2 regions of the Ruminococcus sp. AF37-20 genome follow, and region 1 is predicted to be linked to the other one. Evidence: predicted binding sites of a transcription regulator. Region 1 holds the regulator's gene; the other holds the start of a gene.
What was found. The regulator HrcA, encoded in region 1, represses chaperone genes, less so after heat shock. The targets are predictions, from matches to a motif close to TGTTAGCACTCNNNNNNNNNGAGTGCTAACA.

Region 1 (8,633 bases):
ATCTCATTTATATCAATAGGCTTTACCATATAATCGTCTGTGCCGGCAGAAAAGCCCTCCTGCTTGTCCTCGAAGGTCTCCTTTGCGGTGACCATAAGTATAGGCAGGTTGAAATCAGCCTTTCTGAGCTGTCTTGTAAGCTCATAGCCGTCCATATTCGGCATCATTATATCTGAAATTATAAGGTCAATATTCGTTTTTTCAAGAACGTCCAAAGCCTCCAGACCGTCATTTGCAAGAAAAGTCACATAGCCATGCTGTTTAAGTGCGGCAGACATGAGCTTTCTAAGGCTTGCGTCGTCCTCCACCACAAGTATCTGAAACATAAAATATCCTCCCTCGTAAAAAAGAATTCCCCAATAATGACATTATAGCTTATAATTGTGAACTGGTGATTAACATTTATTTTTTTCAAAAAACTCTCCGAAATCCCCTGAAAATTCATATTCGGTTCACACAGAACTGGTATTATATAATCACAGCAGAAGATACAAAAAAAGCTTTGGTAATTGGTAAAACTTAAAGTCAGGTTTTTATCTTCTTTCCCTCTGCGATTCCCCAAGTCGCTGATACATTTCCTCGTCTTTAGGTTTTACCAAATACCAAAGAATCCCTTTCATAATTCTATAAAAATTAATGCTCATTTCAGCCGATGGAAGTGGGTATTAATTTTTTTATTGCTCTTTTAAGACAAGATACGACAAAAAACCGCAGAAGCCATATAAAATGACCTCTGCGGATATTTTTTTGCCTTTATTAGCCGTTAGCTGCAAAGCTTTTCACGAAGCTCAGCCGCCTTTCCAAGAAGCGCACAGATGTAGCTGTCCACATCAGGCTTTGCAAATCCGCCAAGCGCTGAGCCTTTGAGCTTTCGCTGACCTGTTTCTCCGGGGATAACAAAGTTATCACCGTTCTTTTTCTTTTCGATAGCCGACTCCAGCATATAGATCTCGCTTGTTATGGTGTCGATATATTTTAATGTATCAAGCTTATCATAGCCGCCAAAAAAACACGTTTTCAGACTATCCATTATTCTTCCCCCTGCCTTACTGCTGTTTTGCACAGCAATTGTTATCAAAGCCTACAATCTTTATTTGGTTTAATTATATCACAAATACTTAGCTTTGTCAATAGGTTTGAAAATGAATGTTCACATTTAAGTAATTTTATATGAATTTTCGTGGCGTTTTCTGTTGAATCGTTATATATATAAAAAGCAGCCCTTGCAGACTGCGTTTTTACGTTATATAAGTCTTTTGATTATAGTGATGTTGTTGTATCTTGAAAAATACTCAACATTTGAAATAACGATACCAGTGGCAGTGTTCTGGGCGTGTACCATTTTGCCGTCGCCGATATAGATAGCAACGTGGTAAATGCTCGAGATCGACGCTCCGCCAAAGAAGATAACGTCGCCCTTCTTCATGTTGTTATATGAAACTGTAGTGCCGTATAAAGCCTGCGAAGCCGCATAGTGCGGAAGATTTATTCCCACCTGTGCGAACGAGAGCATCACAAGACCCGAACAATCCGTTGCACCAAACTGTGAACCGCCCCATACATACGCTCCGCCCACCATGCTTTTGGCATATGAAACAACAGTGTCTATTTTAGAACCGCTTGAATTATCAGGCTTAGGTGCAGGCGCTGCTGTTGTTGTGGTAGTGGTCTTTTTGCTTGTTTCAGGCTTTGGCTTAGCTGTTTCCTGCGGAGTTGTGGTAGTCTGAACCGTAGTTTCGTCAGGCTTTTCCGTTTGAGCCGGCTTCTTCGTGGTGGTGGTCTTTTCACCGCTGTTACCACTCTTTTTGGTGGTGGTAGTCTTTTTCTTGGTGGTGGTCGCAGTCGTGGTGGTATTCGCCTTTGAGGACACCTCCGAATACTTATTGTCCACCTGCTGTGACTTATTTTCAAGGTCGCTCTTATCGTTCTTTATCTGCTCGATAAGCTTGCCCGACTCCTGCTCCATTTTCAAAAGCTCCGCCTGCTCGCCCGCCAAAGTTTTCTGCTCCTTGGCATATTCCTCAGCCTTTGCTTTGAGCTGTTTTATCTGCTCATCAAGCTCCGCCTTGGTCTTTTCAAGCTTTTTATACTGATCCAAAAGCTCGTTAAGCTCGTCATTATCGTGCTTTGCAACTCTCGTCACAAGCTCTATCCTCATAAGAACGTCATAAAAATCAGATGAATTTATCAGCACGTTTGTGTACGAATTTGCTCCGCCTGCAACATACATTGCACGAATACGCTCCATAAAATCGTCCTTGCCCTCGTTTATTGCAGCTTCCTGCAAGTCAAGGCTGTGCTGAGTGTCAAGCTGTTTGCCGTCAAGCTCTGCCATTTGGTCTTCAAGCTCAGAGGAATATTTCTCTGAATTTGCTATCTTTTTCTGTATGGACTTATATTTTTTCTTTATAGCCTCAAGGTTATCCTGCTCGTCGGCAAGCTTTTTGTCAGCGTCAGCTATCTGCTTATCAAGCTCCTGCTGTTGCTTTTTTAGCTCTTCAAGCTGACTGCTGTATGTATCGTTATCCGCCATTACGACATCTTTCACACTGTTGTCAGAAAAACCAAAGGCGACAAAAGCTATGCACAGAGCCATACAGCCTGTGGCTATTCTTTTCATGGGGTAAATTTTTTTCATAATATCAGTTCTCCAAAATATAAGCGTATTATATATTTCTCACGCTGTAACGTTTATGTAGTCCCTTTTATTATAACGCAAAACCCCGTTCTTGTCAAGAAACCGACCGCTAAAAGCTGTATTTTCGGCATTTTAAGACAATTCGCCACACATATTTTGTGCGTTATTGCACCTATTCTCCTCCGAACATCTCACCCAAGGTCTTTCCTATAAGCTCGCCTGTATACTGTGCCTGAGTGATAGAATTGCCGTGACTTCCCACCTCTATAAGAAGCGAGCCGGTGGTCAAGTCCTGATTATAGTGGCGATAGTCGAAAAGTACAGGCCTTGTAAGCCCCTGCCAATCGCTCTCCAAAGCCGACTGCAAGGCACAGGCAAAGTGAAAATTCTTCATATAGTCAGGCATACCCATAGTGCCGTCATCACACCCTGATATTATCATAAGCTGAGCCGCTTCCCTGCCCTCTATCTCCGCCACAGGTGCAAGCCTTGTGCCGTCCTCACGCTCTATGCCGTCACGGTGAACGTCAAGGCACACCTTTATAGAGGGGTACTCCTCCAATATCTGCTTTACCGCCATACGGCTCGAATCGTAAGACCCGTCATAGCTTGGATAATCATGCACAAGTGTATCGTGGATATACGCAACGCCTGCTTTGTCAAGCTGTTCGCATATCTTGTCCCCTACCGACAGCATATTCATTTCGGGGTCGGTAGTCTTGCAGGAAAAGGAGCTGTCATAATGGTCTTTGTCTGTTGGCTCAAAGCTTTCCGTGGCGTGGGTGTGATAAATAAGTATCTGCGGCTCAGAGGAATTTCCGTCTATTTGAAAATCATACGGCTTTGAGCTTTCCTCGTAAAGCTCATCATTTGAAAGCTCCGTGCAGTTTCTTACCTGACCGCCGCCGTCAAGATCGAAATACTGCTCGCCGTCATATCTGCCGTAGGTGTATTTTTCTATAACACCGTCATTTCCCTCCATGCTTGCAGGATATGGTATCTTGTCAGTCACGTCCTGTGCAGGCAAAGGACTTGGCACTTCTGCGCTTACAGAGGGCGTTTGCTTCTCCTGTGGTGCCATATCCATATCCCATATGCTGTGCTTTGACACCACCGCTGCTTCAAGCTTGTTTGATACCACAGGCTTTGATGCCGTGTCCGTTTCACTTTCCATAGCGAAACAAGGCTTGTATTCTCCCATAGCCACCCCTGCCGCCACAGCCGCCACCCTGCTGAACCTGCTTGCAGATCTTGCATAAAGCCATATCCCCGTGGGCATAACGAACGCCACAATTATAACTGCAACACAACGCAGGCAAACTTTCTTTATATCCAATGCTGTCACTCCCATGTACATCTTAGTATTATAATGTATATGCAGGACGAGCCGTCATATTACCTGCCCAGCTTCACCTTAACAGGCTTGCCCACTGTCATAGAGTCATGGGTCACGTTGCAGTCATAGCATAGTATCTTCACGCCCTTTCGGGAAGCTTTCTCCAAAGCCTCTCCGAACTCAGGGTGAGTGTCATAATTTGGAGTGAAATATTTCACATCGCTCATCTGAACGAGTATCATTATATAAGCCTCATACCCCTCGTCAAGGCAGTGAGAAAGCTCCTCTATATGCTTCACCCCACGGAGGGTAGGAGCGTCAGGAAAAAGCACAACTCCGTCCTTCTCCAGCGTACAGCCCTTGACTTCCATGAAAATTTTTCTGTCCTGCGACTCTAAGTAAAAATCAAAGCGTGAATTGCCGTATTTCTTTTCGGGATAGACCGAGAAGCCCTCGCCAAAAGGCATTTTTTCTCTCAGCCACTCCCCTACCGCCTTATTGGGGGCTTGGCTGTCCATGTTTATGAGCCTGTCACCTTTTTCCACTGCAACAAGGTCAAAAGCGGTCTTTCTTGACGCACTGTCTGAATGTTCAAGCCAAACAGTACACCCCTCGATCAAAAGCTCTTTGCATCTGCCCGTATTTTTCACATGGCAGACCTCGGCTTTACCGTCTATCTCAACGTTGGCGATAAACCTGTTCGGTCTTGATAGAAATTTGCCTTTATGTATATTATCGTATCTCATAATTCGCTCCTTTTATTCTTACTATTCACATTATACCACAAATATGTTTGATTATAAATACCTAAATCATGCTTTCTTAGCTTTGCTGATTTGTGGTTCGATACGAAAAGGGAAAAATATTTCACAAAATCTATTGACGTTATTTGTGAAATGTGTTATAGTTTTGAGTATAGGTTATATAACTATAATAATTTATTAAAATTTCAGAAAGAGGTATTTATATGAAAAAAATAACTGCACTTCTCGTTTCACTTATAATGTCATGCGCAGTAATGGCAGGCTGTTCTGACAGCAGTTCTTCAAGCTCATCAAAAGCAGACAGCACATCAAAGGCAGAAACAAGCGCAGCCGCTGACGAGTCAACCGCTTCAGAAGCAGGCACAGCCACAGATCTCGAGGATACTCTCACAGCGCAGTATACAAAGAAGATACAGGGCGAGAGCCTTGCTATCGACATGACAGTGGCAAGCGAATATGACAATTCATCAGCCGTTGTTGAGATAGCAGGCGGCAATATGCACATGAAAATGAAAGTTATGGGCGTGGATATGGACATCTATAGTATCGACGGCGTTATGTACACACTTGACAGCGAGTCAAAAACGTATTACACTGTTGATATGGAAGAATCTATCGACGACTTCAAGAGCGAGATAGGCTACGGCATTAACGACAGCTACAAGTTCATAAGCTCTGAAACAACTGACGACGGTCTTATCTGCGAAACTTTTGAAAAAGCAGAAGATTCGGGCATTGAGCTTGAATCAGGCGTAACTCTCGACACAAGCAATTCTGACGATAATTCTTTCACAACAACATTCAAGTATTACTTCAATGCTGACACAAAGGATCTGGTTAAGATAGAAACTATTTCTGACGGCTCAACGACTACTGTTACAGTAAACTCATTCACAACTGAAAACGTTGAAGTCAAGCTCCCTGACGATTTTGACAGTTGGACAGAGCAGTCTTTCGATATGAGCACTGACGATATCCCTTATGACGCTGAACTCGATGTTGAGTCAGGCGCTGAGTCAGCCGAGTAATTCTTGTCATTTTTCGGAGGCAAAATATTATGAACAAGAAAATGGTAACTATTATTGCAGCTTTGGCAATGTGTACAGCAATGGCAGGCTGCACTGAGAACGATACTGCAAGCTCTTCAAAGGCTGAAACAACTACTACAACAACGGCTGCCGCAGAGTCTGCCGCTCCTGCTGAAAGCACAGCAGACGAAAGCACAGCTGACAGCACTTCCACAAACGCAGGCACAACAGATTATGACGTTGACGGCGATTTCAGAGCATTTGAGCAGCTCAAAGAAAAATATGCAGACGGCTACCTCGTTACACTTGAGGGGCAGATGTCAAACAGCGGAACAAAATATACTATCTGCGTAAAGGATGGCAAGGCTTACGAGTCAAGCACCATACAGGGCATGAAGTCATATGCTGTTTACCCAGGCGACGGCAAGAAGTATAACGTTTCTGAGGCAACAACTACTTACTCGGTAAATGAAGCTGACGAGAACGCTTGGAAGGACTCTGACATTCTTTTCGGTGCGGCTCTCGATTTCGACCACGCATATGTTGACGCAAGCACAAATGTTGTTCACGAATACTATAAGCTCGACAGTGCCGTTGCAGGTGCTGAGGGTCAGATAGTTTACAGTTTTGACGGCGCTACATATGACCTTCAGCAGATAGTTCTGCTCCCAGAGGGTGCTGACGAATCAAATGCAGTTTATTTCACTGTAGATTCCATAGGCGAAGCGGACGACAGCCTGCTTGCCGTTCCAGACCTTTCTGCTTATACAGAAGAATAATTATATCGGATATTTTTCCAACATTGGGCGGACAGACCACTGCGGTCTGCCCGCTTTTTGCATTTTCAGCAAAGCGTTGTGCAATATGACGGAAAAGAAGTTCAAATATTTTTGAAATTTGTGAGAAAAATAGTCTTAAACCCCTTGACAAAATTGTCAAAAGGGTATAAACTATACTTAGCACTCGAGAAGAAAGAGTGCTAACACTTAAATACAATAAGTGCTAACAAGAAGAACGGGTGGTGAGCAAATGGACGACCGCAAGCTGAAAATACTTTCAGCGGTAGTCAATGAATATATCGTAACAGGCGAGCCTGTAGGCTCAAAGGCGATAATGGCTCACGTCAAAGCGTCCTCAGCGACCATAAGAAATGAAATGGCAGAGCTTGAGAAGCAAGGCTATCTCGAACAGCCACACACCTCCGCAGGCAGGATACCAACATATAAGGGCTACAGGCTTTATGTTGACCAGCTCATGGAACAAAACCAGCTTACAGCAAATGAAAAGAAGATGCTGGATTCAATGATACCGCAGGAATATGTCACAGAGGAAGATCTTGTGAACAAGGCTTCAATGGCATTGGCGGATCTTACGAAATGTGCGGCAGTGGTCGCAAACGCAACGCCAAAGTTCTCCCTTATCTCAAAGGTAGAGGTAATACCTGCAGGAAAGAGAATGTACGTTATTTTGATGATAACGTCCAACGGCTCTATTAAGAATAAGGTTTGCCGATTGGAGTTCGACCTCAGTCAGGATCAGCTTGAGTTTTTTGATAACTTCGTAAAGGAAAATCTCAACGGCGTGCCTATCGACAGTCTTTCGGACGCTTATCTTGAAAAGCTCACAGAAGCAATGGGAACGTACATGATGACCCTTTCACCGCTTGTTTCCGAGATAATGAAGATGACAAAGGAAATGAGCAGCGTGTCTATCAAAGGTCAGAGTAATCTTCTCACCTGCAAGGACTTCAACCAAAATGAGATAATAAGCTTTCTCGATAATCAGAAGGAGCTTAAAGGATTTATAGACGAAACGTTCTCAGGGCTTCACGTTATGTTCTCCCCTGAGCGTGACGGATTTGTTATCCACAACTCCTCTATTATAACAGCTCCGTTCTCAAAGGACGGCAAAACAGCAGGTGCGCTGGGGCTTATAGGACCTATGAGGCTCGACTATGCGAAGTTTATCCCATATCTCGAGTATTTCACAGGAAAGATATCGGAAATGATATCCGAAAAGCCACAAGAGCAAAACAAAGAAGATGACGAAAATGAATAAAAAGAAAGGCAGGCGGCGTAAATTGAGTAAGGAAACTGAAAAGGACACCGAGCTTGAAAAAGAGGAAAACACCTCTGCTGAAAGCGAAGAAGTGAAAGAAGCGGCGGATACCGCAGAAAATGCCACTGAGGATACAGAGAAAAAGGCGGAGGAGAGCGAAACAGAAAAGCTGAAAAAAGAGCTTGCCGAAGCAAATGACAAGTATCTCAGACTTATGGCTGAATATGATAATTTCAGAAAAAGAAGCGCAAAGGAAAGACTGGAGCTTACAGACACAGCAAAGGGAAATGTGATAAACGGCTTCCTACCGGTGTTTGACAACTTTGAAAGAGCGTTAGGCACAGAAACTCAGGACGCAGTTTATAAACAGGGTGTTGAAATGATCTTCAATCAGTTCAGTGACGCTCTGAAAAAACTCAACGTTGAGGTCATGGAGCTTGCAGGCAAGGAATTTGACCCGAACGTTGCAACGGCTGTAAGCACAGTTGACGACCCTGACCTCGGTGAAAATATTGTGGCGCAGGTTCTCCAAAACGGCTACACCATAGGCGGCAAGGTCATAAGACACGCAATGGTAATAGTCGCAAACCCATAAACAAAGACATCGGGACTAAAGGTCTTGATATAAATTAAGTAAATTTTGAAAGGACTTGATCTTATGAGCAAAATCATCGGTATAGATTTAGGTACAACAAACTCTTGTGTAGCAGTTATGGAGGGCGGCGAAGCCGTTGTTATCCCTAACAGCGAGGGTGCAAGAACAACTCCGTCAGTAGTTGGCGTTTCAAAGAACGGCGACAGACTTATCG
Region 2 (8,633 bases), on a different contig from region 1:
TAGCAAGTCTTTCCTGAAGCTTTTCTCTGTCGAAATCAGAAGTTGTGTTCTCGATCTGTGACTTGATCTGACCAACTCTTGCCTTGATATCGTCGCTGTTGCCTGCGCCGTCAACAATGATAGTGTTCTCTTTCTGAACGACTACCTGTCTTGCTCTGCCCAGCTGCTCCATAGTTGTTTCGCTGAGTTCAAGACCAAGTTCAGATGAAATTACCTGACCGCCTGTGAGGATAGCGATATCCTGAAGCATTTCCTTTCTTCTGTCGCCAAAGCCAGGAGCCTTTACAGCTACGCAAGTGAAAGTACCTCTCAGCTTGTTTACGATAAGAGTTGAAAGAGCCTCGCCCTCAACGTCCTCGGCGATGATAAGGAGCTTCTTGCCAGCCTTTACGATCTGCTCGAGAAGTGGAAGAATTTCCTGAATGTTAGAGATCTTCTTGTCTGTGATAAGAATGTAAGCGTCATCAAGAACAGCTTCCATTTTATCTGTATCTGTTACCATATAAGGTGCGATATATCCTCTGTCGAACTGCATACCTTCAACAACTTCGCTGTAAGTTTCAGCAGTCTTTGACTCTTCAAGAGTGATAACGCCGTCAGCAGTTACCTTTTCCATAGCCTCAGCGATAAGCTTACCGATATTCTCATCAGCGGCAGAAACAGCACCTACTCTAGCTATCTCATCAGAGCCTTCTATTTTCTTTGAGTTAGCAACGATAGTTTCAACAGCAGTATCTACAGCCTGATCCATACCTTTCTTAAGTACCATTGGATTAGCACCTGCTGCGATATTCTTCATACCCTCTCTAACAAGAGCCTGAGCAAGCAATGTAGCTGTTGTTGTACCGTCACCGGCAGCGTCGTTAGTCTTAGTAGCGACTTCCTTTACAAGCTGTGCGCCCATGTTCTCGAATGGGTCGTCAAGCTCGATCTCCTTAGCTATAGTAACACCGTCGTTTGTGATAAGAGGAGCACCGTACTTCTTATCGAGAACTACGTTTCTGCCCTTAGGTCCCAGTGTTATCTTAACAGTGTTTGCGAGCTTGTCGATACCGCTCTGCAAAGCTTTTCTTGCGTCTTCGCCAAAAATTATATCCTTAGCCATTGTAAATTACCTCCGTTTATATACTATTTAAAATGCAGTGAAATTAGTCAACAACTGCGAGAATGTCGTCCATTTTAACGATAATGAACTCTTCACCGTCCAGTTTAACATTAGTACCGCTGTACTTAGAGATAAGCACCTTGTCGCCCTTATTAACACCCATAGTAACATCCTTTTTACCAGGGCCTACAGCTATTACCTCTGCGACCTCAGGCTTTTCCTTAGCTGAGCCTGTGAGAATGATACCGCTCTTTGTGGTTTCCTCAGCCTCTGTCATCTTAACTACAACTCTGTCCTGCAATGGTTTGATCGCCATGATAAGTTCCTCCTTTTATAATACCTTTTAATATGCTAAATTAGGATCCTTCGTGGTCGCACCTATGTTTTCAGCACTCTCACGATCGGATTGTTAGCACTCAGTCTTTCTGAGTGCTAATTATATTTTAGCACCTTTTTCGCAAAATTCAAGTCATTTAAGGTCATTTATGTGATTTTTGTAGGGTTGCACAATATCTATTAAGTTGCAAAATGATTTTGAGAGCAAATTGTACAATTTATTGTGGGGGTATTGCAGGTCTGAAATCAGATTTTCGGGTGGGGATAAATGCGGGCGGTCGGAGGTCGCACCTACATGATTGATATGTTGCCGTAATTTTATACATTTTATCCGTTATATATTCAATTTTCAAGCTTCAAACAAGGTGCAGGAAGTGCTTTTCTGTGCGATCAGAACCTCTCATCGTGTTCACCTAACTCACGTTGACAGAATGTTTCCTCATACACTACTACCTTGCAGGATATTCGATTTGGGATAATACCCTTATACTTATCCCGAAAAAAGGGTGCTTTGTTGCATAAAAAATGCAACAATTGCAGAAATGTTGCCAAATTAAAAGATAAATCATTTGTTTGCACAAGTTTAGTTGTCAAAATTTGTGCAGTTATTACACAAAATTATTACAGAAATATTGATGAAAGTACGAGAAAAAATAGTGTGTCTATGCAGTTATCCCACAATTTTAATTTATATCAATATATGCGATTTTAATAAAAAACAGTTGACAAACGGGTGCGGTTTGGTGTATTATTATATTGTAATCGTTTAATCGTTAAGATCAAACAATAATATATTCGGAGGTCAAAATTATGGCAGAGTATTTTAAGGATATTCCAAAGATCAAGTATGAGGGCGTAAACTCAACTAATCCCCTCTCTTTTAAGTATTATAACCCAGATGAGGTTGTAATGGGCAAGACTATGAGAGAACAGCTCAAGTTCGCTCTTTCATGGTGGCACACAATGGGCGGCGACGGCACTGATATGTTCGGCTGCGGCACTACTGACAAGACTTGGGGCGAGGCTGCTCCTGAGGCAAGAGCTAAGAAGAAGGTCGATGTTGCTTTCGAGATAATGGACAAGCTTTCTATCGACTATTTCTGCTTCCATGACCGTGACCTTTCTCCTGAGTACGGCGATCTCGGCACCACTAACGCAAAGCTTGCTGAGGTAGTTGACTACATAGCTGAAAAAATGGCTGCTGACCCTACTAAGAAGCTTCTTTGGGGTACTGCTAAGTGCTTCGATCACCCAAGATATATGCACGGTGCAGGCACATCACCTTCTGCTGATGTTTTCGCATATGCTGCTGCTCAGATCAAGAACGCTGTTGACGCTACTATCAAGCTTGGCGGTAAGGGCTATGTTTTCTGGGGCGGAAGAGAAGGCTATGAAACTCTTCTGAACACAAACATGGGTCTGGAGCTTGACAACATGGCAAGACTTATGAAGCTGACTGTTGATTACGCTCGTTCAAAGGGCTACACAGGTGATTTCTACATTGAGCCAAAGCCAAAGGAGCCTACAAAGCATCAGTATGATTTCGATACAGCTACGGTTCTCGGTTTCCTGAGAAAATATGGTCTTGACAAGGACTTCAAAATGAACATCGAAGCTAACCACGCTACACTTGCCCAGCACACTTTCCAGCACGAGCTGAGAGTTGCAAGAGATAACGGCGTATTCGGTTCTATCGACGCTAACCAGGGCGACCCACTGCTCGGCTGGGATACAGACCAGTTCCCTACAAACGCTTATGACGCTACACTTTGTATGTACGAGGTTCTCAAGGCAGGCGGCTTCACTAACGGCGGTCTGAACTTTGACGCTAAGGCAAGAAGAGGTTCATACACAATGGAAGACATTTTCCTGAGCTACATTGCAGGTATGGACACATTTGCACTTGGTCTTAAGGCAGCTGCAAAGATCATTGAGGACGGCAGACTTGACAAGTTCGTTGATGACAGATATGCAAGCTGGACAACAGGCATTGGTGCAGACATCATTGCAGGTAAGGCTGACATGGAGAGCCTTGAGAAGTATGCAGTTGAGAAGGGCGAAGTTACTGACTCACTTTCAAGCGGCAGACAGGAATATCTGGAGAGCGTACTCAATCAGATCATGTTCAATCTTTAGGCAGGGGCGTGCCCCTGCACCCATATCCGCTATCATTCGTGGTAGCGGATTTTTTTATCGCCGCCCATATCATTTTTTACGCTGTGATAAAATACGAAAGCGTGCCCCTGCACCCATATCCGCTATCATTCGTGGCAGCGGATTTTTTTATCGCCGCCCATATCATTTTTTACGCTATGATAAAATATGAAAGCGTGCCCCTGCACCCGTATCCGCTATCATTCGTGGCAGCGGATTTTTTTATCGCCGCCCATATCATTTTTTACGCTATGATAAAATATGAAAGCGTGCCCCTGCACCCGTATCCGCTATCATTCGTGGCAGCGGATTTTTTTGTGCAAAAAAAGAGCGGAGTTTTTTTGCTCCGCTCTTTGCTTTTTTTCATTACTTTTCTTTTCTTGAGAGTTCCTGCAGCTCCTGTTCATACTGTGAGAAGCCCTCCACAGACTTCATAAGCTCGTCCTCAACGTGTTCTTCATGATTATCCTTAAACACAAACTTCAGGAATACCGGTGTGATTATCGTTGTTGCAACCACCATGATGATGATAGGTGCGAAAACCTCGTCGCCCATAAGTCCAAGCTTCTGTCCTTTAGCCGCTACTATAAGTGCGACCTCACCTCGTGAGATCATACCCATTGCTATCTGCAAGCTTTCCTGATTTGTATACTTACAAACCTTTGCGCCTAGTCCGCAGCCTATTATCTTTGTGACTATTGCCACAGCAAGGAGCAAAACTGTAAACAGCACCATTTTGCCGCCCATGTTGATACCGTTCATTGTAAGACCGATGCTTGCAAAGAACACCGGTGAAAGGAACATATACGAAAGTGTTTCAAATCTGTTTGAGATATACTTTACGTCCTTTTCGCTTGAAATTGCAAGACCTGCAACAAATGCGCCTGTGATATCTGCTACGCCGAAAAGCTCTGCTACATACGCCATGAGCAGGCAGAAAACGAAGGAAATGATAACGTGACGTCTAAGGTCTTTTTTATCTCTTTTTCTCCACTTTGTGAACACAACATGGTAAACGACTGTACAGCCGATAGCCACTGCAAAGAACGCTACTATCTTAATAAGAACTGTTGCAACGTGAACGCTTGTATCTGCAAGGCTTGTGATAAGGGTCAATGCGATGATACCAAGGATATCGTCTATGATAGCCGCACCGAGAATGGCATTACCTGCTCTTGTAGAGAGCTTGCCAAGCTCTTTCAGAGTTTCTACTGTGATAGAAACTGATGTTGCAGTAAGCACAACGCCTATGAAGAGGTGCTGCAGGAATGGTGAGCAGGCGAGCTTATCGCCCTTGCCTACGCCCATTGCAGCGGCAAGTCCAAGTCCGCCGAACAGTGGTACGATAACGCCAAGAAGAGCGATTATGAATGACGCTTTACCGGTCTTTTTAAGCTCCTTAACGTCTGTTGTAAGTCCTGCGGTGAACATCAGCACGATAACGCCAATTTCTGACAGTTCTGAGATGAACTCAGTTTCTTTTACAACATTAAGAACAGCAGGTCCGAGTATTACGCCCGCCAACAACGCACCGACTACCTGCGGCAGCTTCATTTTCTTTGTTACAAGTCCGAGAATTTTGGTCGAAAGCAGTATAAGTGCAATAAACAATATGTAGCTGTATTCTTCCATGATTTTACTTCCTTTCCACGCCGCCAAAGAATGACGTTAATGCGTAAAAATAACGATTCACAGCATTTTACTTTCTGCAAATCGTCATTGATTTTCCGTATCTTATTATAGCATTATGCCGCACTATAGTCAACAGACAGCACAATTTGTTCACAAAAAAGAGCAACAAAAAAGAGCCGCAAAAGCCGGCTCTTTTTGTGATTATTTTATCAAAGTCTTATCAAACTGTTTTTTTGCCGTTAGGGAATATCTTATCCTCACAGATACCTGCCATTTTCTCTATAGCAGGCTGTATATCCAGCCACAGACCACAGCCATCGTCCTGACCGCTTGTTTTCCATGCAAACACGCCGTTCCAGCCATTGTTATAAGCGTCCTCATAAGCTGAGGTGATGTCGAAATCGCTGTCGCTTGCAACTGCCGGACACTCGCCTATAACGCAAGGCTTTGTACCGTCAAGGCCAAAGTCTGTTGGAGATTCGCTGAAAGGATATCCCCACATTCCCTGCATCCAGGTGTACCAATGAGTTGAATAGAAGTCAACATAGGCAAGGCTCTTGTCATACTTATCACCGCTCAAAACGTTCTGAAGCTCGCTGTCGGATATTTTGTTGCCCTGCTGGCTGTCGGAGTTATACTTTATCATACCCAGACCCACGGTTACGAGAACGTCTGAATTTGCATGGATAGCTGCGGCTGCCTTTGCATAATACTGCTCCAGATAGAGCCAATCAAGCTTGCCGCACTCTTCATTTTCAACTATCCAGTCAGGCTCGTTACAAAGGTCCACAGACCAGAAATAGTCGCTCTTGCCATATCTTTGAACGAGAGGAACTATATAGTTATCTACAAACATATCTGTCTTGTCGCTGTCCTGAATGAGCGTTCTCCAAGCCTGATAATTCTGATTCTGATCCTTGAAGTTATCAAAGGACTGAACTGTTGCCATTATATAGATCTGATACTGCTCTGCAAGATAGAACAGATTGTCAAGATCCTCCCAATGAGCTGTTGTTGCACCGTCAAATGTACCGTCTGCTGAGATAGCCATACCAACGTCGCCGTTGCAGATTATCCATATTCTTGCGGCATTTACGCCTGAATTGTGAAGCTTCTGGAAATGATCCTGCCAGAACTCAAAATTGAAGCCTCCGCCAAAGTCGTTCCACTTATCCCATGGAGCGTTCACTCCATTGAACCAAAGCTCCTTGTCGCCCACCATGAATTTTGTTCCGTCGATCTTGACTTTCGCTGAGCCGTCGGTCGTTGTTGCATAATCCTTTTCAGGCATTGCAGTTTCCGAAACAACGGCAGAGCTGTTGTTTGATTTGCTTTCAGCCTTTGAGCTTGAGGAATTATCTCCGCAGCCCACGGTCGAAACAAGCATCAGCACTGCAAGTGATGATGCAAGCCACTGTTTAACTTTCATAAAATATACCTTCCTTTCTTTGGACTAAAGTTTTGAACACATTTGATTATAGCACAATACCGCTCCATTTTCAATAGCAAGATCTGATTTTTTTGCAGATAATATCCTCTAAAATTTTAACATTGTATAATTATATTAGCTCTAATAAATCGGCACTTTTTCATATAGTGATTAAAAATATGAACATTTGAGATTTATACACAAAAAGAAGGTATGTTATTTGTTTAATAAGCGTATTCTAATTTGAACAGAGATGTGGTATAATAAAAGATACTGATGAGGTTAATATTTTATATATGAAAGGACGGGAAAGAATGAAATCAGTATCAAAAAGATACCTGAGCTTTATTTTATCTCTTTTAATGGCAATGACTATATTTGTTGGTCTTGACCTTGGGGATATAAATGCGCAAGCATTGTCGGGAGATACTCTCAAAAACGCTGACACGGAAGCCATACTTGAGGATATGGGTCTGGGCTGGAATTTGGGCAACTCTCTTGACGCAACAGGCGGTTCAGGTCTTGACACGGAAACATCGTGGAGCAATCCTAAAACAACTCAGGCTCTTATAGACAAGGTAAAGTCTTTAGGCTTCAACACAGTGAGAGTGCCTGTTTCTTGGGGCAAGCACGTATCGGGTGACAACTACACTATCGACTCAGCATGGCTTGCAAGAGTAAAGGAAGTAGTTGACTACTGCTACAAAAACGATATGTATGTTATTTTGAATATTCATCATGACACAAAGTCTTCTGCAAGCGCTTCGGGAGCAGGATATTATCCAAGGTCTTCTGCATATTCAAGCTCTGAGAAATTTGTTACCAGCGTATGGTCACAGGCGGCAGAATATTTCAAGGATTATGACTATCATCTTATATTTGAAACCCTTAACGAGCCTCGGCTTATTGGCACAGGCTATGAGTGGTGGTTCAACAAGTGGAACATTCCGTCAGAGGTAAAGGACGCTATCGACTGCATTAACAAGCTCAATCAGAAGGCTGTTGACACCATAAGAAACACAGGCTCAAACAACAAGGGCAGACTTATCATGTGTCCTGGTTACGACGCTTCCATAGACGGGGCAACTGTTTCAGGCTTCAAGCTTCCTACAGATATCTCAGGCAACAAAAACCGCATCGCTGTATCAGTTCACGCTTACAGCCCTTACAACTTTGCAATGAATGTTGGTCCAGGCTCGACCTCTGCATATACATCTTCAATAAAGAGTGAGCTTCAGGACCTTTTCAACACGCTGAAAAGCAATTTCCGTGACAGGGGTATACCTGTTGTTATAGGTGAGTTCGGCTCAACAGACAAGAACAACACTGCAGAGCGTGTAAAGTGGGCGACAGACTACACTGCGCTTGCAAAGAAGAATAACATTCCATGCGTACTGTGGGACAACAATGCTTTTGCAAGATACAACGGAAGCAGCATTGTTCTCAACAGTGAATATCACGGCTACATAAACAGAAAAGACAATACTGTTACAAGTCCTGCAAAGGACGTTATCGAGGCTCTTATGAAGCCTTATGGCAACAAAGCAAATCTTAACTGCTCTTCAAGCGTTACGATAATTGCGGGACAGAGCAAGAACATTGGCGCAAGCTCATCGACAAGCGGTGCTGTTCTCACATACAAAAGCACGACTCCGTCAATATGCACTGTTGACAAGAACGGAAACGTGACCGCTCTCAAGACAGGCACAGGATATGTTACTGTTACGGCTTCTGCAAATGGTTATGACAGCGTTTCAAAGGACGTTAAGATAGTTGTTTCAAAGAAGAGCCTTAACAACGGACTTCTTACGCTTTCAGAAACAAGCTTTGTTTATGACGGCACATACAAAAAGCCTGCGGCTACAGTTACGCTTGACGGCAAGGTGCTTCAGGCAGGCAAGGATTACACTATCTCATACAGAAACAATCTGAACGTTGGCGTTGCAACTGTTATTGCGACAGGCATGGGCGACTACA

Region 2: DW015_RS05615 (co-chaperone GroES) is a predicted target of HrcA. The motif match lies at 1,513-1,543, and genes of this name have one in related genera.

What each region holds. Positions count from the first base shown of each region.
Region 1 covers NZ_QTVE01000013.1:35,578-44,210, forward strand. The annotation lists gene DW015_RS09345 (response regulator transcription factor) at 1-326, opposite strand, end outside; gene DW015_RS09350 (hypothetical protein) at 764-1,030, opposite strand; gene DW015_RS09355 (C40 family peptidase) at 1,244-2,638, opposite strand; gene DW015_RS09360 (stage II sporulation protein P) at 2,811-3,974, opposite strand; gene sfsA (DNA/RNA nuclease SfsA) at 4,034-4,720, opposite strand; gene DW015_RS09370 (hypothetical protein) at 4,942-5,766, shown strand; gene DW015_RS09375 (hypothetical protein) at 5,796-6,545, shown strand; gene hrcA (heat-inducible transcriptional repressor HrcA) at 6,796-7,824, shown strand; gene grpE (nucleotide exchange factor GrpE) at 7,817-8,419, shown strand; gene dnaK (molecular chaperone DnaK) at 8,483-8,633, shown strand, end outside.
Region 2 covers NZ_QTVE01000006.1:57,380-66,012, forward strand. The annotation lists gene groL (chaperonin GroEL) at 1-1,105, opposite strand, end outside; gene DW015_RS05615 (co-chaperone GroES) at 1,149-1,421, opposite strand; gene xylA (xylose isomerase) at 2,252-3,577, shown strand; gene DW015_RS05625 (cation:proton antiporter) at 3,962-5,227, opposite strand; gene DW015_RS05630 (cellulase (glycosyl hydrolase family 5)) at 5,448-6,656, opposite strand; gene DW015_RS05635 (cellulase family glycosylhydrolase) at 6,971-8,633, shown strand, end outside.